2 regions of the Streptomyces sp. NPDC042336 genome follow, and region 1 is predicted to be linked to the other one. Evidence: predicted binding sites of a transcription regulator. Region 1 holds the regulator's gene; the other holds the start of a gene.
The links. The regulator HspR, encoded in region 1, represses chaperone genes until heat shock. The targets are predictions, from matches to a motif close to TTGAGNNNNNNNNNCTCAA.
Positions count from the first base shown of each region.

Region 2: the regulator HspR is predicted to act here: its motif matches at 8,384-8,402, upstream of lon (endopeptidase La).

Region 1 is NZ_JBVJEA010000010.1:302,751-314,470, forward strand. It holds gene dnaK (molecular chaperone DnaK) at 397-2,253, shown strand; gene grpE (nucleotide exchange factor GrpE) at 2,250-2,927, shown strand; gene dnaJ (molecular chaperone DnaJ) at 2,970-4,160, shown strand; gene ACZ6IM_RS23175 (heat shock protein transcriptional repressor HspR) at 4,166-4,621, shown strand; gene ACZ6IM_RS23180 (sugar ABC transporter substrate-binding protein) at 4,817-5,935, shown strand; gene ACZ6IM_RS23185 (helix-turn-helix transcriptional regulator) at 6,086-7,123, shown strand; gene ACZ6IM_RS23190 (helix-turn-helix transcriptional regulator) at 7,238-8,266, opposite strand; gene ACZ6IM_RS23195 (helix-turn-helix transcriptional regulator) at 8,263-9,138, opposite strand; gene ACZ6IM_RS23200 (Rieske (2Fe-2S) protein) at 9,598-9,933, shown strand; gene clpB (ATP-dependent chaperone ClpB) at 10,256-11,720, shown strand, end outside.
Region 2 is NZ_JBVJEA010000009.1:184,282-196,001, reverse strand. It holds gene ACZ6IM_RS21100 (sensor histidine kinase) at 1-3,021, opposite strand, end outside; gene ACZ6IM_RS21095 (protein phosphatase 2C domain-containing protein) at 3,475-4,266, shown strand; gene ACZ6IM_RS21090 (MarR family winged helix-turn-helix transcriptional regulator) at 4,288-4,782, opposite strand; gene ACZ6IM_RS21085 (lysozyme) at 5,030-5,857, shown strand; gene lon (endopeptidase La) at 5,938-8,361, opposite strand; gene ACZ6IM_RS21075 (spermidine synthase family protein) at 8,540-9,247, shown strand; gene ACZ6IM_RS21070 (response regulator transcription factor) at 9,361-10,095, shown strand; gene ACZ6IM_RS21065 (sensor histidine kinase) at 10,092-11,216, shown strand; gene ACZ6IM_RS21060 (multifunctional oxoglutarate decarboxylase/oxoglutarate dehydrogenase thiamine pyrophosphate-binding subunit/dihydrolipoyllysine-residue succinyltransferase subunit) at 11,497-11,720, shown strand, end outside.

The sequences.
Region 1 (11,720 bases):
CGGTAACTTATTCAGTTCGTCTGAGAGTACCCCCATCCTCCGCCGCACTGTAGTCGGACGTGCGGTGATCTGCGTCGCTGAGGCAACCCTGACCCCATCGGCCCCGTACGAACCCGGCGCCCCGTCCGCGGCCCCGCCCGCGCTCCGCCTGTGCCCCGCCCGGTCCGGCGGTGCGGTGCGTCGCAGGGGCAATCGGAGTCCCTGGTGGCGCGTCCTTGCCCGGGGTGATTTTTCCGTTCGTCAGGCCATGGGTGTCGAGAAAATGCAGGTCAGGGCGCCATTGCGCGTAAGGAACGGATAAGAGTTGAGTCCGCCCGACTCACCTCTGTTGACCCATCGCCGGGTGTCGTGCACACTTGAGCCTGTTCCACTCAAGTCAGCTGGAGGTTATTCACCATGGCACGTGCGGTCGGCATCGACCTGGGCACGACTAACTCCGTCGTCAGCGTTCTGGAGGGCGGCGAGCCCACCGTCATCACCAACGCCGAGGGCGCCAGGACCACGCCGTCCGTCGTCGCCTTCGCCAAGAACGGTGAGGTGCTCGTCGGCGAGGTGGCCAAGCGCCAGGCGGTCACGAACGTCGACAGGACCATCCGCTCGGTCAAGCGCCACATGGGCACCGACTGGAAGGTCAACCTGGACGGCAAGGACTTCAACCCGCAGCAGATCAGCGCCTTCGTGCTGCAGAAGCTGAAGCGGGACGCCGAGTCCTACCTGGGCGAGAAGGTGACCGACGCGGTCATCACCGTCCCGGCGTACTTCAACGACGCCGAGCGCCAGGCCACCAAGGAGGCCGGTGAGATCGCGGGCCTCAACGTCCTGCGCATCGTCAACGAGCCGACCGCCGCCGCGCTGGCGTACGGCCTGGACAAGGACGAGCAGGTCATCCTGGTCTTCGACCTCGGTGGCGGTACGTTCGACGTCTCGCTGCTGGAGATCGGCGACGGCGTCGTCGAGGTGAAGGCCACCAACGGTGACAACAACCTCGGCGGTGACGACTGGGACCAGCGCGTCGTCGACTACCTGGTCAAGCAGTTCCAGTCCGGCCACGGCGTGGACCTGGCCAAGGACAAGATGGCCCTCCAGCGCCTGCGCGAGGCGGCCGAGAAGGCCAAGATCGAGCTGTCCTCGTCCACCGAGACCACGATCAACCTCCCCTACATCACGGCCTCCGCCGAGGGCCCGCTGCACCTGGACGAGAAGCTCACCCGCGCCCAGTTCCAGCAGCTGACCTCCGACCTGCTGGAGCGCTGCAAGACGCCGTTCCACAACGTCATCAAGGACGCCGGCATCCAGCTGTCCGAGATCGACCACGTCGTCCTCGTCGGTGGCTCCACCCGTATGCCCGCCGTCGCCGAGCTGGTCAAGGAGCTGACCGGCGGCAAGGACGCCAACAAGGGCGTCAACCCGGACGAGGTCGTCGCCATCGGTGCCGCCCTCCAGGCCGGTGTCCTCAAGGGTGAGGTCAAGGACGTCCTGCTGCTCGACGTCACCCCGCTGTCCCTCGGCATCGAGACCAAGGGCGGCATCATGACCAAGCTGATCGAGCGGAACACGACGATCCCGACCAAGCGCTCGGAGATCTTCACCACCGCCGAGGACAACCAGCCCTCCGTGCAGATCCAGGTCTACCAGGGCGAGCGCGAGATCGCGGCGTACAACAAGAAGCTCGGGATGTTCGAGCTGACCGGTCTGCCGCCGGCGCCCCGCGGCGTCCCGCAGATCGAGGTCGCCTTCGACATCGACGCCAACGGCATCATGCACGTGACCGCGAAGGACCTCGGCACGGGCAAGGAGCAGAAGATGACCGTCACCGGCGGCTCCTCGCTGCCGAAGGACGAGGTCGACCGGATGCGCCAGGAGGCCGAGAAGTACGCGGAGGAGGACCACGCCCGCCGCGAGGCCGCCGAGTCCCGCAACCAGGGCGAGCAGCTCGTCTACCAGACGGAGAAGTTCCTCAAGGACAACGAGGACAAGGTCCCCGGCGAGGTCAAGACCGAGGTCGAGGGTGCCGTCGCCGAGCTGAAGGAGAAGCTCAAGGGCGAGGACACCGCCGAGATCCGCACCGCCACCGAGAAGGTCGCCGCCGTCTCGCAGAAGCTGGGCCAGGCCATGTACGCCGACGCCCAGGCCGCGCAGGCCGCCGGCGGCGAGGCCCCGGGTGCCGGCGCCGGTGCCGACGGCAAGGGCGCCGACGACGACGTCGTGGACGCCGAGATCGTGGACGACGAGCGCAAGGACGGTGCCGCGTGACGGAGGAGACCCCGGGTTTCGACGAGAAGCCCGACGTCCCCTCCGGCGCCACCCCTGACGACGCCGAGCCGCAGGCCGCCTCCGAGGAGGGGGCGGCCCCGGCCGGGGACGCGAGCGAGAACGCGGGCCTGGTGGCCCAGCTGGACCAGGTGCGCACCGCGCTGAACGAGCGCACGGCGGACCTCCAGCGCCTCCAGGCCGAGTACCAGAACTACCGCCGCCGGGTGGAGCGGGACCGCGTCGCGGTCAAGGAGGTCGCCGTCGCGAACCTCCTGTCCGAGCTGCTTCCCGTACTCGACGACGTCGGCCGCGCCCGGGAGCACGGGGAGCTGGTCGGCGGCTTCAAGTCCGTCGCGGAGTCGCTGGAGACCACGGTGGCCAAGCTGGGCCTCCAGCAGTTCGGCAAGGAGGGCGAGCCCTTCGACCCGACGATCCACGAGGCCCTGATGCACTCCTACGCACCGGACGTCACCGAGACGACGTGCGTGGCGATCCTGCAGCCCGGGTACCGGATCGGCGAACGCACCATCCGCCCCGCGCGGGTGGCGGTCGCCGAGCCGCAGCCGGGCGCCCAGACGGTCAAGCCGGCCGAGGCCGGCGCCGAGGGGCAGGACGCCTCCGACGCGGAGGACGACGCCGGGACCAAGGAGAGCGGTGGCCCGGACGAGGGCTGAGCTTGAAGTGACGAGGAAGCCGAGGAAGGAGGGACGTCGAGGATGAGCACGAAGGACTTCATCGAGAAGGACTACTACAAGGTTCTCGGCGTCCCCAAGGACGCCACCGAGGCCGAGATCAAGAAGGCGTACCGGAAGCTCGCCCGCGAGAACCACCCGGACGCCAACAAGGGAAACGTCAAGGCGGAGGAGCGCTTCAAGGAGATCTCCGAGGCCAACGACATCCTCGGTGACCCCAAGAAGCGCAAGGAGTACGACGAGGCCCGCGCGCTGTTCGGCAACGGCGGGTTCCGTCCGGGGCCCGGCGCCGGCGGCGGCACCTTCAACTTCGACCTGGGCGACCTCTTCGGAGGCGGCGCCCAGGGCGGGGGCCAGGGCGCCGGCGGCTTCGGCGGCGGGCTCGGCGACGTCTTCGGGGGCCTGTTCAACCGCACGGGCGGCGGACCCGGCACCGGCACGCGCACGCAGCCGCGGCGCGGGCAGGACATCGAGTCCGAGGTCACCCTGAGCTTCACCGAGGCCATCGAGGGCGCGACCGTGCCGCTCAGGATGTCCTCGCAGGCACCCTGCAAGGCCTGTTCCGGCACCGGCGACAAGAACGGCACGCCGCGCGTGTGCCCGACCTGCGTCGGCACCGGCCAGGTCGCCCGGGGCTCGGGCGGCGGCTTCTCGCTCACCGACCCGTGCCCGGACTGCAAGGGCCGCGGCCTGATCGCCGAGGACCCCTGCGACGTCTGCAAGGGCTCCGGACGCGCCAAGTCCTCGCGGACGATGCAGGTCCGTATCCCCGCCGGGGTGTCGGACGGGCAGCGCATCCGGCTGCGCGGCAAGGGCACGCCGGGCGAGCGGGGCGGTCCGGCGGGCGACCTGTACGTGGTCGTGCACGTCAAGGAACACCCCGTCTTCGGCCGCCGGGGCGACAACCTCACCGTGACCGTCCCGGTCACCTACGCCGAGGCGGCCCTCGGCGGCGAGGTCAGGGTCCCGACCCTGGGCGGTCCGCCCGTCACGCTCAAGCTGCCGGCGGGCACGCCCAACGGCCGCACCATGCGGGCCAGGGGCAAGGGCGCGGTCCGCAAGGACGGCACCCGCGGCGACCTCCTGGTCACCGTGGAGGTGAGTGTTCCGAAGGATCTGACGGGGAAGGCTCGTGACGCGCTGGAGGCGTATCGCGAGGCGACCGCGGACGAGGATCCGCGGGCGGAGTTGTTCCAGGCCGCGAAGGGAGCTTGACGGGAATGGACGGTCGGCGACGCAACCCGTACGAACTGACCGAGGACACCCCGGTCTACGTCATTTCGGTGGCGGCCCAGCTCTCCGGTCTCCACCCGCAGACCCTGCGCCAGTACGACCGCCTCGGCCTGGTCTCCCCTGACCGCACGGCCGGCCGGGGCCGGCGCTACTCGGCCCGCGACATCGAACTGCTCCGACAGGTCCAGCAGTTGTCGCAGGACGAGGGCATCAACCTGGCCGGAATCAAGCGCATCATCGAGCTGGAGAACCAGGTCGCCGAGCTCCAGGCCCGCGCGGCCGAGCTGGCCGCCGCGCTCGACGGCGCGGCCACGGCGATGCGCCAGCGCGAGGCCGCGGTGCACGCGTCGTACCGCCGTGACCTGGTCCCTTACCAAGAGGTACAGCAGACCAGCGCCCTGGTGGTCTGGCGGCCCAAGCGCCACGGCCAGCCCTCGGACTGAGCCGGACCGGCAGGCGGCACAAGGGAAAACGGCATCTACAGCCCCGGAGGACCAACCCGTCCTCCGGGGCTTGTTCACAACGGTGCTGTCTCATTGGTCTAGTACTTCTTGACGATTTGGTGAAGACAGCGTTGGCTTCCTTCACCTGGGTCACCTCGGTACCAACTACACCCGTGTGTCGGAAGGTCTAGCGCAGTGAGCAGCCGTGCCCGTCGTACCGCCATATCCGTGGCCGCGTCCCTGATGACCTTCTCGCTGGCCTCCTGCGGTGTGCTGGGTGCGTCGGAGAGCAGCGACGACGCGAGCCCGACCAAGGGCAACGACCTCCTGGTCGGGTTGCTGCTGCCGGAGAAGGAGAACACGCGCTACGAGCTGTTCGACTACCCCTTCTTCAAGAAGAAGATCGGTGAGCTGACGCGCGACGAGGGCATCGTCAAGTACGCCAACGCCGAGGCCAGCGCCACCAAGCAGGCCGATCAGATGCAGCAGATGATCGAGGACGAGGTCGACGTGATCGTGCTCGACCCGGTCGACGCGCACGCCATCGGGGACTCCGTGCAGAAGGCCAAGGACGCCGGCATCCCCGTCATCGCCTACGACCGGCTGGCCGAGGGCCCGGTCGACGCCTACATCTCCTTCGACAACGAGCTGGTGGGCGAGGTCCAGGGCCGCTCCCTCATCGAGGCGCTCGGCGGCGACCCGGACAGCTCCGACAAGATCGTCATGATGAACGGCTCGTCGACCGACCCGAACGCCAAGCAGTTCAAGGCGGGCGCGCTGTCCGAGCTGAACGGCAAGCTCACGATCGCCCAGTCCTTCGACACCAAGGACTGGAAGCCGGAGAACGCCGAGGCGAACATGACCGAGGCGATCGAGAAGATCGGCAAGAACAAGATCGCGGGTGTCTACTCCGCCAACGACGGCATGGCGGGCGGCATCATCAAGGCCCTGGAGGACGCGGGCGTCACCGACCTGCCCCCGATCACCGGCCAGGACGCGGAGCTCGCGGCGGTCCAGCGGATCGTCACCGGCGAGCAGTACATGAGCGTGTACAAGTCCTACCCGCAGCAGGCCGAGAACGCCGCGGAGATGGCCGTGGCGCGGGTCCAGGGCCGGGACATCCAGTTCGACGCGCTCGCCCGCGACAAGGTCGACAGCCCCACCCACAAGGGCGTGCCGGCCCAGCTCGTCCCCGTCGTCGCGCTCACCAAGGCGAACATCGAGGAGACGGTCATCGCGGACGGCTTCTACAAGGTCAGCGACATCTGCACCGCCAAGTACGCGGACGCGTGCGCGGAGCTGGGCCTGAAGTAGCCCGCGTGCCTTCCGGGTTCCACCGTCGGGGCATTCCGGTCGCAACCGCCGCTTTTCGTTTCCCGTGCGGGGCGGAGCCGTGTTGCGGAGCCGGTCCTGGCCGCGCATAGTTGCGCTGCGGAAGAGCCGGAACCGGGGGTGGGATGGGCGATGGCCGGGCACGGGGCTCAGGAGCACCCGCACGGGGCCGAGCGGCTGTGCGCGGCCGGGGACCGCGTGTACTCCCGGGCCGTACGGCGCGGGAGGGTGCCGCGCCAGGACGCCGAGCCGGTCCCCTGCCTCCTTGAGCTGGCCCTGCTGCACCCCGACCCCGACGACATGGACTGGCTGGTGCCGACCTCCCCGCAGGAGGTCATGACCCGGCTGCTGCGCGGGGTCCACGACGAGGTCAGCGCCAGTCAGCGGCGGGTGGGCTCGGCCGTGGAGGCCTTCGAGTGGTACGCGGACCTCGGCAGGCTGCTCCAGACCCCGGCCGGCACGGAGAGCACGGCGATCCGGGTCCTCGACGGCCTGTCCCGCATCCAGGCCGCGATGGACGAGGCGACGCAGTCCTGTACGACGGAGGTGCTCACCGTCCAGCCCGGCGGCATCCGGCGGGAGCACGAGCTGTCCGAGGGGCTGCACCGGGCGCTGGCGCTGCGCGGGCGCGGGGTGCGGATGCGGGACCTGTACACGCACGTGGCCCGGCACGGCCAGGGCCTGCTCAACTACCTCGAACTCATGGGGGACGCGGTGGAGGCCCGCACCCTGGACGAGGTCATCGACCGCCTCATCCTCTTCGACCGCACGGTCGCCTTCATCCCCGCCAACACCGACCGCACGATGGCCCTCGAACTGCGCCACCCGGCGCTGATCGCCTACCTGGTCACGGTCTTCGAACGCCTGTGGCGCCTGGCGATCCCGCTGACCGCCCCGCTGCCCGACACCGGCATCGAGGGCATCTCGCACCGCGAGCAGTCCATCGCCGCGCTGCTCGCCGAGGGCCACCAGGACGCGGTGATCGCGGAACGCCTCGGCATCAGCGTCCGCACGGCCCGCGCGCACATCGCCCGCCTCTCGGAGACCCTCGGCGCGGCCAGCCGGACGCAGTTGGGCGTCCGCATAGCCCAGGCCGGCCTGGACGGCGCCCCGCGCAGCACCCCGGCCCCCGTCGTCCTCCCTGGCCGAGAATCCCCGACTGCCCGATGAGGTAGCCGAGTTGAGCCCGGCTCTCGCTGCCGAGGATGGCGGCGAGTTCGGCGATGTGGACGCGGGCGGTGCGGACGTTCATCTCCTGCGGACCGTGCTCCGCGTGCGACACCGTCACTGATCGACATCCCTCTGCCTGAGGATTCCCGACTCCGCTATCAGGTAGCCGAGCTGGGCTCGGCTCTCGCTGCCGAGGGTGGCGGCGAGTTTGGCGATGTGGACGCGGGCGGTGCGGACGTTCATGCCGAGGCGGTCGGCGATGTCCGAGTCGGTGTGACCCTCGACGAGCAGGGCGGCGATGGTGCGTTGCCGCGGCGTGACGCCGTTCAGGGACGGGCGTGGGGCCGCCTGCGGATGCATCGGTGTGGCGAGTCGCCACAGGCGCTCGAAGGTGGTCACGAAATAGTTGATGAGGGCGGGGTGACGGACCTCCAGCGCGAGGGTCGCCTCATCGTCCGCGGGGATGAAGGCGACCCGGCGGTCGACGATGATGAGGCGGTCGGTCACCTCGTCGAGGGAGCGCGCCTCGGCGTCTCCGCGCAACTGCTCGTAGCGGGCCCGGACCAGGGGCAAGTGACGCTGGGTGTGCTGGTAGAGGGTGCGGATCCGCCCACCGCGGTCGAGCATCTCCTGGTCTCGGCGCAGTGACAGGTGCTGGGACAATTGTCCGCGCCGGTCGCCGTAGTGCGCGTTGGGCTGGATGCACAGGAGTTCGTTGGTCGCGTCCGCCATGACGTCGCTGATGGCTTCGTTGATCTGTGGGATGCCACTGAGGACACGTACGGCACCGGTGTCGGCACCGGCCGTGCGCCGGCCGTCCACCTGCATCAACGGTTCGAACGTCGCGGACAGTCGGGCTTCCCGCCGCCTCTCCTCGGCGACACGCTGTGCGGATACGTCCAGCATCCGGTGCAGGGCGACGGCCGGAGCGACCGGCTCCAGCCAATCGGGTTCGCCGACGCGCGGCTGCAGCAGCCCATAGGCCGTCAGGCATGGTGTCGCGGCGGCCTCCGGGGCCGGTATGCGGCCTTCACGCAGTGCCTGGGTGTACAGGAGTGTTCCGGCGGTGCAGAGGTCCTCCGGACCGTGCTCCGGATGCGCCTCGTGCGATGCCGTCGTGCGCTCGTGTGCCTCTCCCGTCACAGACCGTCCCCGTCGGTGACGTCCTGGCGTTCCTGTTCCAGGATTCCCGACTGGGCGATGAGGTAGCCCAGCTGGGCGCGACTGCCGCTCCCCAGTGCGGACGCCAGTTTGGCGATGTGCGCGCGGCACGTGCGGACGTTCATGCCCAGGCGCCGGGCGATCGCCTCGTCGACGTGGCCTTCGACCAGGAGCTTGGCTATGGAGTGCTGGATGTCGGTGATGCCGTCGGGAGCGGTTTCGTAGGGGGCGCCGGCGGTGAGCGGCACGGCTCGACCCCAGATGAACTCGAACACCTTGATCAGATAGCGGACCAGCCCGGGGTGGCGGATTTCCAGCGCGACCTGCCGGTCGTCCCGGATGGGGATGAAGGCCACGGTCTCGTCGCAGATGATGAGCCGCTCGACGAGTTCGTCGATGGTGCGGTACTCGGCCTTCCCGTTCGGGAACTGGTCCACGTAGGCCATGCGTTCGGGGCTGTACCGTGCCGTGTGCTGATAGAGGGTGCGGATGCGCACACCGCGGTCGATCAGCGTCCTGTCGCGCTCCAGGCCCTCGATGAGCCTGCGCTCGGGATGCCGGGCACTCGGCTGGACCGTGAGCATCTCGACCACGCACTGGTCCGTGGCCAGATCAAGGGCCGCGTTGATGCGGTCGAGCCCCTCCAGCACGGTGATCGAGTGGGTCGGTGCCGCCCCCTGCGCGCTCAGGGCCATGAAGGGTTCGAAGGCCGCAGCAAGCTTGATCGAGGTGCGCCGGCGCTCCGATATCTCGTGCTCGATCGGATTCAGCCGCCGCGCGAGGGCGACCGCCGGAGACACGGGCAGGAGCCAGTTGGCGTCGTCGGGGTCGGGATGCAGGAGTGCGAACTCCATGAGGCAGGGGACGTGATTCGCCTCGCCACGAGCGATACGTCCGGTGCGCAGGGCGTTCGCGTAGAGGCGTGCCCCCTCCTCGCACAGTTCAGTAACTGCATGGGGATGTGTCGCTTTGGTCTGATTTGCTGGCAAATCTCCACCCCCCAGGGTCCTGAACGTGCAGGAACATGATGCACCGATTGTGTGGCCATGACGTGCCTATATGAGCCATCGTCTTATCCGACGGGGGAAGAGGGGACCTTCAAGTGAGGACGAAGCCGACTATGTCTAAGAGAATGCTTCGCTCGGTGCTTGTCGCCGCCTTCTCCGCCGTTGTGGCCTTCGGAACTCTGAGTGGCCTCTCCGTGGCGAAGGGTGACGCCCGAGCGGACAGCGTCTGGTCGCTTACGACGGTGACCGCTACGCCTGCCGGCGCGGACGGGGAAGCTCTCACAGACGACAGTGTGTGGTCTTGACATGACGACTCCACCCGACGACCGCTCCTTCCGTCGTGAAATGGCCACCGCCTACCGCTCGGGCTGGCACTTCATCGACCTGGTCACCGCGATACCGCACGCCGGTGACTCCCTGATGGTGACCGTCTTCGGAGAGCCGGTCGTCGTCACGCTGGACGAGGACGGCGACGTGCGGGCGTACCGGTGTCTGCGGCGGCCTCGGGGGGCGCCGCAGCCCGTCCGGTGTGCCATCCGGTACGGAATGATCTTTGTGAACCTGGACCAGCGGGACCACCGGCTCGAGGAGCCGGAGATCCCCGAAGTGAGGACCATCTCGGCCACCCCCCGCAGTGCCTGACGCGATTCCCCCGTCGTAACAAATCGCTCAGGTGCTTCCCCCCGGCAGCGGCGTCACCGTGACCTGAACACGGTGACGCCGCTGTCGCATGTGCGGACATCGCGCCATACCAGCCGGTTCCGGGTGTGGCCGAAAAGGCTCTCGTGCGGTGCGTACCGCTCCCCTTGGGGACCTTGTGCGACCACCCTGGTGTCTCCCGGCGGGAACACGTGTCCCCGACTTCCTTGAGTGGAATAGACTCAACTTTGTGTACGTTGGATGAGTCAGCACTGGGAGACAAGGCCGGACCGCCGACGGCCGACGCGAGGAGGAGAGCCAGAACGTGGACGCCGAGCTGACCAACCGGAGCCGGGACGCGATCAACGCGGCCAGCAACCGCGCCGTGACCGAGGGGAACGCCGACCTCACCCCCGCCCACCTGCTGCTGGCCCTGCTCCAGGGCCAGGACAACGAGAACATCACCGACCTGCTCGTCGCCGTCGAGGCCGACCTCGCCGCCGTGCGCACCGGCGCCGAGCGCATCATCGCCGGGCTGCCCAGCGTGACCGGGTCCACCGTCGCGCCCCCGCAGCCCAGCCGTGAGATGCTCGCCGTGGTCGCCGACGCCCAGGCCCGCGCCAAGGAACTCGGGGACGAGTACCTCTCCACCGAGCACCTGCTCCTCGGCATCGCCGCGAAGGGCGGCGCGGCCGGTGAGGTACTTGAGGGGCAGGGAGCCAGTGCGAAGAAGCTGCAGGAAGCCTTCCGCAAGGCGAGGGGAGGGCGCCGGGTGACCACGCCCGACCCCGAGGGCCAGTACAAGGCCCTGGAGAAGTTCGGCACCGACCTGACCGCCGCCGCCCGGGACGGGAAGCTCGACCCCGTCATCGGACGCGACCAGGAGATCCGCCGGGTGGTCCAGGTACTCAGCCGACGGACCAAGAACAACCCCGTCCTCATCGGTGAGCCCGGCGTCGGCAAGACCGCCGTCGTCGAAGGGCTCGCCCAGCGGATCGTCAAGGGGGACGTGCCCGAGTCGCTGAAGGACAAGCGGCTGGTGGCGCTGGACCTCGGCGCCATGGTCGCCGGGGCCAAGTACCGCGGTGAGTTCGAGGAGCGGCTGAAGACCGTCCTCGCCGAGATCAAGGACTCCGACGGGCAGGTCGTCACCTTCATCGACGAGCTGCACACCGTCGTCGGCGCCGGCGCCGGCGGCGACTCCGCCATGGACGCCGGGAACATGCTCAAGCCGATGCTCGCCCGCGGCGAGCTGCGCATGGTCGGCGCGACCACGCTCGACGAGTACCGGGAGCGGATCGAGAAGGACCCCGCCCTGGAGCGGCGCTTCCAGCAGGTGCTGGTCGCCGAGCCGACCGTCGAGGACTCCATCGCCATCCTGCGCGGGCTCAAGGGCCGCTACGAGGCGCACCACAAGGTGCAGATCGCCGACAGCGCGCTGGTGGCCGCCGCCAGTCTCTCCGACCGCTACATCACCTCCCGCTTCCTGCCCGACAAGGCCATCGACCTGGTCGACGAGGCCGCCTCCAGGCTGCGCATGGAGATCGACTCCTCGCCCGTCGAGATCGACGAACTCCAGCGTTCCGTCGACCGGCTGAAGATGGAGGAGCTGGCGATCGGCAAGGAGACCGACGCCGCGTCCCTGGAGCGCCTGGAGCGGCTGCGGCGCGACCTCGCCGACAAGGAGGAGGAGCTGCGCGGCCTCACCGCCCGCTGGGAGAAGGAGAAGAAGTCCCTCAACCGGGTCGGCGAGCTGAAGGAGAAGCTCGACGAGCTGCGCGGGCAGGCCG
Region 2 (11,720 bases), on a different contig from region 1:
TTCCGGTGCCTGGTCGGCGTCCGGTCGCGACCACCGCTCCGGGACGGAGTCCGAGTCAGCGTCCCGGGAGGTGCCCTGCGGGGCCCCGGGTGCCGGGTCCGCGACGGGCTCCGGTGCCAGGGGCGTCGTGGAGGTCGGGACAGCGGCCTGCTCCGGGCGCTCCACCCCGCCGCTCGGGGCGGAAGCGGAGCCCGCCTCGGCCGCTGGGCCCGCGTCCGGCTCGGCGACCGTCTCTGCCCCGGAGCCCGCGTCAAGCCCGGCGCTCGCGTCGGCCCCGGAGCCCACCCCGGGTCCGGAGCCCGGGTCGGACTCGACGAGCCCATCGGACCCGGAGGCCGCCTCGGATCCGACGAGCCCATCGGACCCGGAGGCCGCCTCGGATCCGGAGCCCACGGCCCCAGGACCGGCAAGCCCCTCGGGCCCGGGGCCCACCTCGGACCCACGACCCGAATCAGACCCGGAACCCAAGACCCCAGGACCGGCAAGCCCCTCGGACCCGGAACCCACCTCGGACCCACGACCCGAATCAGACCCAGAGCCCAAGACCCCAGGACCGGCAAGCCCCTCGGACCCACGACCCGAATCAGACCGGGAGCCCTCTCCGAGCCCGGAGCCGGGCTCGGCCGTGAGGCCCGGGCCGGCTTCGGAGCCCTTCTCGGGTTCGGTGGCCGGCTCGGTCCCGGAGCCGGCCCGGGGCTCGGCGACCGCCTCGGACTCGGCCCGGCGTACCGCCCGTTCCGCCGAGGCGACCAGCGGGTCCCCGTGCTCCTGGGTGCCCTTCTCCGCGCGGCCGTGCAGGACGTTGGAGTTGGCCTCCGCGTCGGCGCCGGGCAGGGAGAAGGAACCCGTGCCGTCGGACACCGGCACGGTCGGGGCCAGCGCGGCGGGCGGTGCGGCGGCCAGCAGCGGGCTCGGGAGGACGACGACGGCCGCGACACCGCCCTGCTTCTGCTCCCGCAGCCGTACCCGCGCACCGTGCCGGTGGGCGAGCCGGGCGACGACGTAGAGGCCGAGCCCGAGACCGTCCTCGCCCTCCTGGTCGTACGGAGCGTCCGGGTCGAAGTCGGTGAGGCGGGCGTTGAGCCGCTGGAGGCGTTCGGTGGCCATGCCGATGCCCTCGTCCTGGACGGAGAGCATCACCTCGCCGTTCTCCAGGAGCCAGCCGGAGACCTCGACGGGCAGGTCCGGCGGCGAGAAGGAGGTGGCGTTCTCCATCAGTTCGGCCAGCAGATGGGAGAGGTCGTCGGCGGCGAACCCGGCCACGTGCGCGTGCGGCGGCAGCGCGGCGATGCGCACCCGCTCGTACCGCTCGATCTCGCTGACCGCGGCCCGGACCACGTCGACCAGCGGCACCGGTGAGGCGCTGTGCTGGACGTGGTCGGTGCCGGCGAGGACGAGGAGGTTCTCGCTGTGCCGGCGCATGACCGTGGCGAAGTGGTCGAGCTTGAACAGGGTGGCGAGCCGGTCCGGGTCCTGCTCGCGCTCCTCCAGGCTCTCGATGACTGCGAGTTGCCGCTCGACCAGGCCGAGGGTGCGCAGCGCCAGGTTGACGAAGGTGGAGCCGATGCTCTTGCGCACCACCTCCAGCTGCGCGGCGGACTCGGCGAGTTCGGCGCGCAGTTCCTCGCGGGCGTCGGCCATCTTCTGCCGCTGGCCGACCAGGTGCTTGCGGTCGGACTCCAGCGTGGCGACCCGCCCGGCGAGGGTCGCGGCGTGCGTGTGCAGGGCGTTGACGGAGCGGACGACCTGCGCGAACTCGTCGTTGCGCCCGGTGAAGGCGACCGGCTCCTCCGCCGTCGGGTCCTCCGCCCCGGCCAGCCGGGCCGAGCCGCGGCGCAGCACCGACAGCGGGCGGGTGAGGGTGCGGGCCAGGGCGGTGGCGATGCCGACGGCGAGCAGGATCAGGGCGCCGAGGACGGCGATCCGGATCTCCAGCGCGGTGACGTCGTCGTCGCGCAGCTGCTCCAGGGCCTGGACACGCTTCTCGTACAGGGCGGACTCGGCACCGCGCATCGCGTCGACGCGGGCGGAGAGCGCGGCGTCCAGCCGCTTGGTGCTGGTGCGCAGGTCGCCGTCGGAGAGGGTCGGCTCGTCGGTGAGGCCGGCGAGGTACTTCTCGGCCGAGTTGACCTCGGGCCCGGCGACGGTGGCGTCGAAGCTGCTCCGCGCCTCCTTGGGGGCGCCCTCGCGGAAGTCGGCGAGGGCCGCGTCGGAGCGCACCCGGGCCTGCTGGGCGGCGGCGGCGAGGGCGTCGCGCTGCTCCGCGTCGGCGTCCGAGGTGGTGGACGTCTCGGTCGGCAGGCCGGTGACCGGGTCGATGACGGTCTCGGTGCTGCTCGGCACGTTCAGGGCGGCGAGCAGCAGACCGCGGGTGGCGGCGGCCTGCTGGACGGCGGTGTCCAGCTCCGCGAGGGCGTACGCGCCGGAGCCCGCGCGGGGCGGCATCTCCTCGCCCAGCTTCTCGGCCAGGGCGTGGAGTTCGGTGATGGCCTGCGAGTACGCCTCGTGCGCTTCCAGCGCGGCGCTCTTGCCGGTGAGGGCGGCGCGGCGCAGCGCCGCGACGGCGTCGAGGTCCTCGCGCAGGGAGGCGGGCGTGTCGGGATCGGCGCGCAGCTCCTCCACCTGCCGGTCGACGCGGGCGCTGCGCTGCTCGGAGGGCGCCTTGGACTTCGGGCGTCCGGCCGCGATGTACGGGGTGACCTCGTCGCGCTCGTCGGCGAGGGAGTGGGCGAGGGTCAGCGCGCCCTGGGTCTGCTCGGCGAGCGTCACCAGTTCCTGGGAGTCGTGCAGTTGCCCGGAGGCGGCCACGACCGACGGGGCGCCGGCCCCGGCGACGGCGGCTGCCACGACCGCCACCGCGACGATGAGGCGGTTGCGTACATGGGTGGGACGGCCCTTGCCGACGGGGGCCTCCGGCGGCTGCGGAGGGGTGGAGGTGCCGGGGGTGCGCTCCGCGCTCCCCGCGGGGGCCGTCTGCTTGCCTGTGCGACGAGGCCGCGTCTTCTGCACCGGTGCTCGCATTCCTGACTCGTGTACCCGTGGGCCCGGGTGGCGCTCCGTCAACTGGCCGGCCGGGGGCGCGTGCACCCTCCGCCGGGCGCTGGGCTGTTCCCCGGCCGCCGACAGCACGTCGGGCGGGGACACCGCGTGAGCGGGGCAGTCCCCCCACTGGTCCCCGACCCTCCCAGTGCCGGTGGGCGGTGAGCGCGCATCATCCGACCCGCCACCCGAAGGAGTGAACCCCGGAGGGGAGTTGAGGAGCAAGTTCCCCTGGCTCGTGCCGCACGGTTGCCCGGCGAGCCGGTTGGACGTCTGCGACGGGCGGTGGCACTATGTGCCGCCACGCGCCGCCGGAGGACGGAATTCCACCCCAAATCCGGCGTCTGACCTGCGCGACTGCCCCGGTTCCGGGAGAACCGGAGGAAGGTGCCAGCCTTTTGCGAACGCTGTGAAGGCCTCGTGCAGACTGGCTGGATGCGTACGGAACTCGTCTCGGAACCAGGCCTCGCCGACCGGCCCAACGAGGACTTCGCGAGCGTCGGACTACCGGCCTCGGGACAGGGGGGCTCACTCGTCCTCCTGGACGGCGTGACACCGCCACGGACGGCGACGGGCTGTCTGCATTCCGTGCCCTGGTTCACGGCGCGCCTCGGTGGGGCGCTGACCGAACTGACCGTTTCACTCCCGGATCTTCCCCTCGCCGAGGCCCTGTCCCGCGCAATCGCTCGTACCGCGGCGGCACACGCGGAAACCTGTGACCTTTCTCACCCGCGCACGCCGCAGGCAACCGTGGTTCTCGCCCGCTGGTCCCCGGCCGCGTTCGAGTACCTGGTCCTGTCCGACTCGGCCCTGCTGCTGGAGGCCCCCGACGGTGCCCTGACCCCCGTCCTGGACGACCGGCTGTCCCGGCTGCCCCGCTCGGCCCTCGTGAGCGACGCGGTGATCGACGCCGAGCTGCGCAACAAGGAGGGCGGCTTCTTCACAGCCGCCGCCGACCCCGGGGTGGCGGCGCGTGCCGTCACGGGGGTGCTGCCGCGCGCCGGGGTGCGGACGCTGGCGGCGCTGACCGACGGGGCCGCGCGGTGGGTGGAGAAGTTCCGGGAGGGCGACTGGGCGGACTGCCTGGCGCTGGTGCGCAAGCAGGGCGCGCGGGCACTGGTGGACCGGGTGCGGGAGCTGGAGAGCGCGGACGCGGCCGGTGACCGGGCGTTCCTCGGCCGCAGCAAGACGCACGACGACGCGACGGTGGTCTACGCCGAGTTGTGAGCCGGACGGGCGGGGCCGGTCCTACTTCTCCATCCCGCGGTTGAGTTCGTGCAGCAGCCGGGCCAGTTCCGTCACCTCGCGCGGGTCCCAGTCGGCGAGCCGGCGGGCGTACCGGGCACGGCGGGCCTCCCGGACCCGGCCGACGCGCTCCTGGCCCTCCGGGGTCAGGGTGACCAGCCAGGCCCGGCCGTCCGCGGGGTCCGGCTCGCGGGCGACGAGTCCCAGTTCCTCCAGGGCGCGCAGCTGGCGTGACATCGTCGCCTTGCCGACGCCGATGTAGGCGGCGAGGTCGGTGGCGCGCTGGCCGCCGCACTCGCCGAGCCGGACGAGAAGGCCGTACGCGGACGACTCCAGGTCGGGGTGGACCTCCCGGGCCATCTCCCCCTGGTTGGCCCGGGCCCGTCGCAGCAGGAAGGTCAACTCCCGTTCCAGGGCGAGGAACTCGGGTTGGTTCACGCCACCGCCGGACAGGCGGGATTCGCCTGCCCGACCGCCGCCGTTCCCGTCTTCGTGCACGTCAGCCCCTGCCTCGCTTTTTCCGGTTTTCACGGTCCTGAAAGTTTCCGCCACGGGCTGCCATCGCCGCAGCTCGCCAAGTATTTCGCAGGCGTAGACCAACGGCGGCTCCCAGTCCTCTTCCACCCGCCGTTTCTACGTGCGTAGAGTCTTCACCGGACCTTCCGATGGCATGCGCACGCCATACAGGGGTCCTCCCCACCAGCGCATCCCCCACCGAGCACCACCGAGCCAGCGGAGGCACGTCATGCTCGTGCACAGATCCGGATCGGCCCGCGGGCGGCGGTTCGCCGTCACCGGGATCCTGCTCGCCGCGTTCTCCCTCGTGTTCACCCTTCCCGCGGACGCCGCCTCGTCCGCGGACGTCCCGCCGCGCGGCTCCGCCCACATGGGCATGGGCGTCGCGGCCCACGACGGCGAACACGGCACCCCCGTCCCCGGCCGCGCGGCTCAGACGGAGGGCGTCGACGTCTCCAGCCACCAGGGCAACGTCGCCTGGTCGACCCTGTGGAACAGCGGCGTCAGGTGGGCCTACGCCAAGGCCACCGAGGGGACGTACTACACCAACCCCTACTTCGCCCAGCAGTACAACGGCTCCTACAACGTCGGCATGGTCCGGGGCGCGTACCACTTCGCCACCCCGGACACGACGAGCGGCGCCGCCCAGGCCAACTACTTCGTCGACCACGGCGGCGGCTGGTCCAGGGACGGCAAGACGCTGCCGGGCGCGCTCGACATCGAGTGGAACCCGTACGGCGCCGCCTGCTACGGCAAGTCGCAGAGCGCGATGGTCTCCTGGATCAGCGACTTCCTGAACACGTACAAGGCCCGCACCGGCCGGGACGCCGTGATCTACACCGCCACCAGCTGGTGGACCCAGTGCACCGGCAACTACGGCGGCTTCGCCGCGTACAACCCGCTGTGGATCGCCCGGTACGCCTCGACGGTGGGCACGCTCCCGGCCGGCTGGGGCTACTACACGATGTGGCAGTACACGTCGTCCGGTCCGACGGTCGGCGACCACAACAAGTTCAACGGCGCGCTGGACCGCGTGGTCGCGCTGGCCAACGGCTGACGGCCCCTCCCCCGCGTACGGAGCGGAGGCCCGGACCCCCTCACGGGACCCGGGCCTCCGCCTCTTGCGGTACGCGTCGCTCACGCCGCGACCGGAACCTCGCGCTGCGCACCGTTGGTCGCCGGTGCGAGCGCCAGTTCCAGGACCTGACGGACGTCGGTGACGGCGTGGACGTCGAGCTTGTCCAGCACCTGGGCCGGGACGTCGTCCAGGTCGGGCTCGTTGCGCTTGGGGATGATCACCGTGGTGATCCCCGCCCGGTGCGCGGCGAGCAGCTTCTGCTTGACCCCGCCGATCGGCAGCACCCGCCCGGTCAGCGAGACCTCGCCGGTCATCGCCACGTCGGTACGGACCAGCCGGCCCGAGAGCAGCGAGGCGAGGGCCGTGGTCATGGTGACGCCGGCGCTCGGGCCGTCCTTGGGGACCGCGCCCGCCGGGAAGTGGATGTGCGCTCCCCGGTCCTTCAGGTCACCCACCGGCAGCTCCAGCTCCGCGCCGTGGCTGCGCAGGAAGCTCAGCGCGATCTGCGCCGACTCCTTCATCACGTCGCCCAGCTGGCCGGTCAGGGTCAGCCCCGCCGCGCCCGTCTCCGGGTCGGCCAGCGACGCCTCGACGTACAGGACGTCGCCGCCCGCTCCGGTGACCGCGAGGCCGGTGGCCACGCCGGGCACCGCGGTGCGCCGCTCGGCCGGGTCCTGGGCGGACTCGGGCACGTGGTGCGGCCGTCCGATCAGGTCGCGCAGGTCGGCGTCGGTGACGGTGAACGGCAGCTCCCGCTCGCCCAGTTCGTGCTGGGCCGCCACCTTGCGCAGCAGCCGTGCGATGGACCGCTCCAGGGTGCGCACGCCCGCCTCGCGGGTGTACTCGCCGGCCAGCTTGCGCAGCGCGCCCTCGTCGACGGTGACCTCGTCCGCGTCCAGTCCGGCCCGCTCCAGCTGGCGCGGGAGCAGGTGGTCACGGGCGATGACGACCTTCTCGTCCTCGGTGTAGCCGTCGAGCCGGACCAGCTCCATGCGGTCCAGCAGGGCCTCGGGGATGGCCTCCAGGACGTTGGCGGTGGCGAGGAAGACCACGTCGGACAGGTCCAGCTCGACCTCCAGGTAGTGGTCCCGGAAGGTGTGGTTCTGGGCCGGGTCCAGGACTTCGAGGAGGGCGGCGGCCGGGTCGCCCCGGAAGTCGGAGCCCACCTTGTCGATCTCGTCGAGCAGGACGACCGGGTTCATCGACCCCGCCTCCTTGATCGCCCGCACGATCCGGCCGGGCAGCGCGCCGACGTACGTACGCCGGTGGCCGCGGATCTCGGCCTCGTCGCGCACGCCGCCGAGGGCGACGCGGACGAACTTGCGGCCCATCGCGTGGGCGACGGACTCGCCGAGGCTGGTCTTGCCGACGCCGGGCGGACCCACCAGGGCCAGTACGGCACCGCCGCGCCGGCCGCCGACCACGCCGAGACCACGGTCGCCGCGCCGTTTGCGCACGGCCAGGTACTCGGTGATGCGCTCCTTCACGTCCTCCAGGCCCGCGTGCTCGGCGTCGAGCACGGCCTGGGCGCCCCGGATGTCGTAGGCGTCCTCGGTGCGCTCGTTCCACGGCATCTCCAGGACCGTGTCGAGCCAGGTGCGGATCCAGGAACCCTCGGGCGACTGGTCGGAGGACCGCTCCAGCTTGTCGACCTCCTTGAGCGCGGCCTCGCGGACCTTCTCGGGCAGGTCGGCGGCCTCCACCCGGGCGCGGTAGTCGTCGGACTCCTCGCCCTCCTGCTCGCCGTTGATCTCGCGCAGCTCCTTGCGGACCGCTTCGAGCTGGCGCCGCAGCAGGAACTCGCGCTGCTGCTTGTCGACGCCCTCCTGGACGTCCTTGGCGATGGTCTCGGCGACGTCCTGCTCGGCGAGGTGGTCGCGCAGCTGCTGCGTGGCGAGCTTCAGACGGGCGACCGGGTCGGTGGTCTCCAGCAGCTCGACCTTCTGCTCGGTGGAGAGGAAGGGCGAGTATCCGGAGTTGTCGGCGAGCGCGGACACGTCGTCGATGGCCTGCACCCGGTCGACCACCTGCCAGGCGCCGCGCTTGCGCAGCCACGCGGTGGCGAGGGCCTTGTACTCCTTCACCAGCTCGGCCACCTGGCCGGGCAGCGGATCGGGCACGGTCTCGTCGACCCGGGTGCCCTCGACCCAGAGCGCGGCGCCGGGACCGGTGGTGCCGGCGCCGATGCGCACCCGGCCCCGGCCGCGGATCAGGGCGCCGGGGTCGCCGTCGGCCAGGCGGCCGACCTGCTCGACCGTGCCGAGCACGCCGGTGGCGGCGTGGGTGCCGTCGATACGTGGGACGAGGAGGACGCGGGGCTTGCCGGGCTCGGACCTGGCGGCGGCCTGGGCGGCCTCCACCGCGGCCCGTACCTCGGCGTCGCTCAGGTCCAGGGGGACGACCATGCCGGGCAGGACCACTTCGTCGTCGAGCGGCAGCACGGGCAGGGTGAGCGGTGTGAAGGCGGCGGACTCAGCAGCCATGATCTCCCCTTCGGCAGTCAAGTTGAGTTACATCGACTCAATGAAAGGGAGTCCCCGATTGTTCCCCAAGGCTTGTTCGCTGTGAGCGATCAAGCCCCACGGGGCATTTCCCGCCTCTGGGACAGCACCGCCGCACCGGTCGGCATTCCTCCGCCGGGACGGGTGCCAGGATGGGCCGATGCCCCTCACTACCCACGACTCCCCCGAGGCCTTCGAGACCCCCGAGGTGCTGGACCGTCGCGAGGGCCCGTACGGCGAAGTGGTCCTGCGCCGGCACGGGACGTTGCTCCAGATCATCGCGAACGGCTGCTTCCTGATGGACACCTCGGACGGGCGCTCGGAGCGGCGCCTGGTCGACGCGGCGGCCGACGCGCTGGCCGCCTCCGGCGGGCGGACCGCGCCGCACCTGCTGATCGGCGGACTCGGCGTCGGCTTCTCCCTCGCACACGCGGCCGCCGACCCCCGCTGGGGCCGGATCGCGGTCGTCGAGCGCGAGGGCGCCATCATCGACTGGCACCGCGCCGGACCGCTGGCCGCGCTCTCCGCCGGGGCGCTGGCCGACCCCCGCGCACGGATCGTCGAGGCGGACCTGGTCGAGTACGTCAATGAGACATCCGACACGTACGACGCCCTGTGCCTGGACATCGACAACGGCCCCGGCTGGACCGTCACGGAGGGCAACGACGGGCTGTACACGCCGTCCGGACTGGCGGGCTGCGCACGGCTGTTGAGGCCCGGCGGGGTGCTCGCCGTATGGTCCGCGCAGCCCTCTCCGGAATTCGAAGAAACCTTGCGTAATGCCGGTTTCCAACAGGTGCGTACCGAAGAGATCCCCGTTGCCCGGGGCGTTCCGGACGTCGTGCACATCGGCGTCGGGCCTGGATAGCAAAGGCGTGGTGACTCCCCGTACGCTGCTGCCCTGACGCGGATCATTCAAGCGTCAAGCGCAGTCATGGGATCACCCCACGGATTCCGGAAAGCACACCTCAGGGGCGGGCGATGGAGCAGACACAGACCTCCCACAACGGCACGGCCACCCAGGGCGCACAGCGTCGGGTGCTGGTGGTCGAGGACGATCAGACGATCGTGGACGCCATCGCGACCCGGCTGCGCGCCGAGGGGTTCCTGGTGCAAACGGCGGGCGACGGACCGTCCGCCGTCGACACGGCCGAGGCATGGCAGCCCGACCTGCTGATCCTCGACATCATGCTGCCCGGCTTCGACGGCCTGGAGGTCTGCCGGCGCGTGCAGGCCCAGCGGCCGGTGCCGGTGCTGATGCTCACCGCGCGCGACGACGAGACGGACATGCTGGTCGGCCTCGGCGTGGGCGCCGACGACTACATGACCAAGCCGTTCTCGATGCGCGAGCTGGCCGCCCGCGTGCACGTGCTGCTGCGGCGGGTCGAGCGGGCCGTGGTGGCCGCCTCGACGCCGCGCAGCGGCATCCTGCGCCTGGGCGAGCTGGAGATCGACCACGCGCAGCGCCGGGTGCGGGTGCGCAGCGAGGACGTCCACCTCACGCCCACCGAGTTCGACCTGCTGGTCTGCCTGGCGAACACCCCGCGCGCGGTGCTCTCCCGCGAGCAGCTGCTCGCCGAGGTGTGGGACTGGGCGGACGCCTCCGGCACCCGCACCGTGGACAGCCACATCAAGGCGCTCCGCCGGAAGATCGGCGCCGAGCGCATCCGCACCGTCCACGGCGTGGGCTACGCCCTGGAGACGCCGACGCCATGAGCCGAGGACGGGAAGCCGCACGGAGGAGCCCCGGCCCTCGAATCTCCGGGGAGCCCTGGGGCGGCGTACGCCCGTTCTCGATCAAGACCAAGCTGGGCGCGCTCGTCGTCACATCGGTACTGATCACCACCGGCCTGTCGGTGATCGCGGTGCACACCAAGACGGAGCTGCGCTTCATCACGGTGTTCTCGATGATCGCCACGCTGCTGATCACGCAGTTCGTGGCGCACTCGCTGACCGCGCCGCTGGACGAGATGAACGCGGTGGCCCGGTCCATCTCGCACGGCGACTACACCCGCCGGGTGCGCGAGAACCGCCGCGACGAGCTGGGCGACCTGGCCGTCACCATCAATCGCATGGCCGACGACCTGGAGGCCCAGGACCTCCAGCGCAAGGAGCTGGTGGCGAACGTCTCGCACGAGCTGCGCACCCCGATCGCGGGCCTGCGCGCGGTGCTGGAGAACATCGTCGACGGCGTCACCGAGGCCGACCCGGAGACGATGCGTACGGCGCTCGGCCAGACCGAGCGGCTCGGCCGGCTGGTGGAGACGCTGCTGGACCTCTCCCGCCTGGACAACGGCGTCATACCGCTGCGCAAGCGGCGCTTCGAGGTGTGGCCCTACCTGTCGGGCGTGCTGAAGGAGGCCAACATGGTCGCCTCCGCGCGCGCGGGCATCGCCTCCGGTTCCGGCAGCCACACCCGCACCGACGTGCACCTGGCGCTGGACGTCTTCCCGCCGGAGCTGACCGCCCACGCCGACCCCGAGCGCATCCACCAGGTCGTCGCCAACCTCATCGACAACGCCGTCAAGCACAGCCCGCCGCACGGCCGGGTGACGGTCAGGGCGCGGCGCGGGGAGCTGCCCGAGTCCCTGGAACTGGAGGTTCTCGACGAGGGACCCGGCATTCCGCGCTCGGAGTGGCGCCGGGTGTTCGAGCGGTTCAACCGGGGTTCGGTGTCGCGGCCGCACGGTCCGGGCAGCGACGGCGGCACCGGTCTGGGCCTCGCGATCGCGCGCTGGGCGGTGGATCTGCACGGCGGCCGGATCGGGGTGGCCGAATCCGAGCGGGGCTGCCGGATTCTCATCACTCTTCCGGGCCTGCCGTCGACGTCCGGTTGACGTAGGGTTCGAAGCGGAACATCAAGATCCACTGTGTCCGCGCTGGCGGACACGTGTGATCAGGCACGGACCCGCGTTCTCCAGGCGCCGGGTCCCGCTCTCCCGATCCCTCACGCAACAGAACCTCGCTTGTTTCCCGCCATTTCCAGCGCCGAAACGCGGTCCGCGATGTGACTTACGCGACGATGGACCGGCCCAGTCTGACCTTCGGGGGCCGGTAGGCGTAGCCTTGATTCCCGCTGTCCACCATCTTGTGAAGCGGAAGAGGGCGGTTCTCGCCGTGTCGCCACAGTCCCCCAGTAACTCGAGCATCTCGACCGACACCGACCAAGCGAACAACGCGGGAAAGAACCCCGCGGCCGCGTTCGGTGCCAATGAGTGGCTCGTCGACGAGATCTATCAGCAGTACCTCCAGGACCCGAACTCCGTGGACCGAGCCTGGTGGGACTTCTTCGCCGACTACAAGCCCGGAGCGGCGGCGCAGCCGGCGTCCGCCGCGGTGAC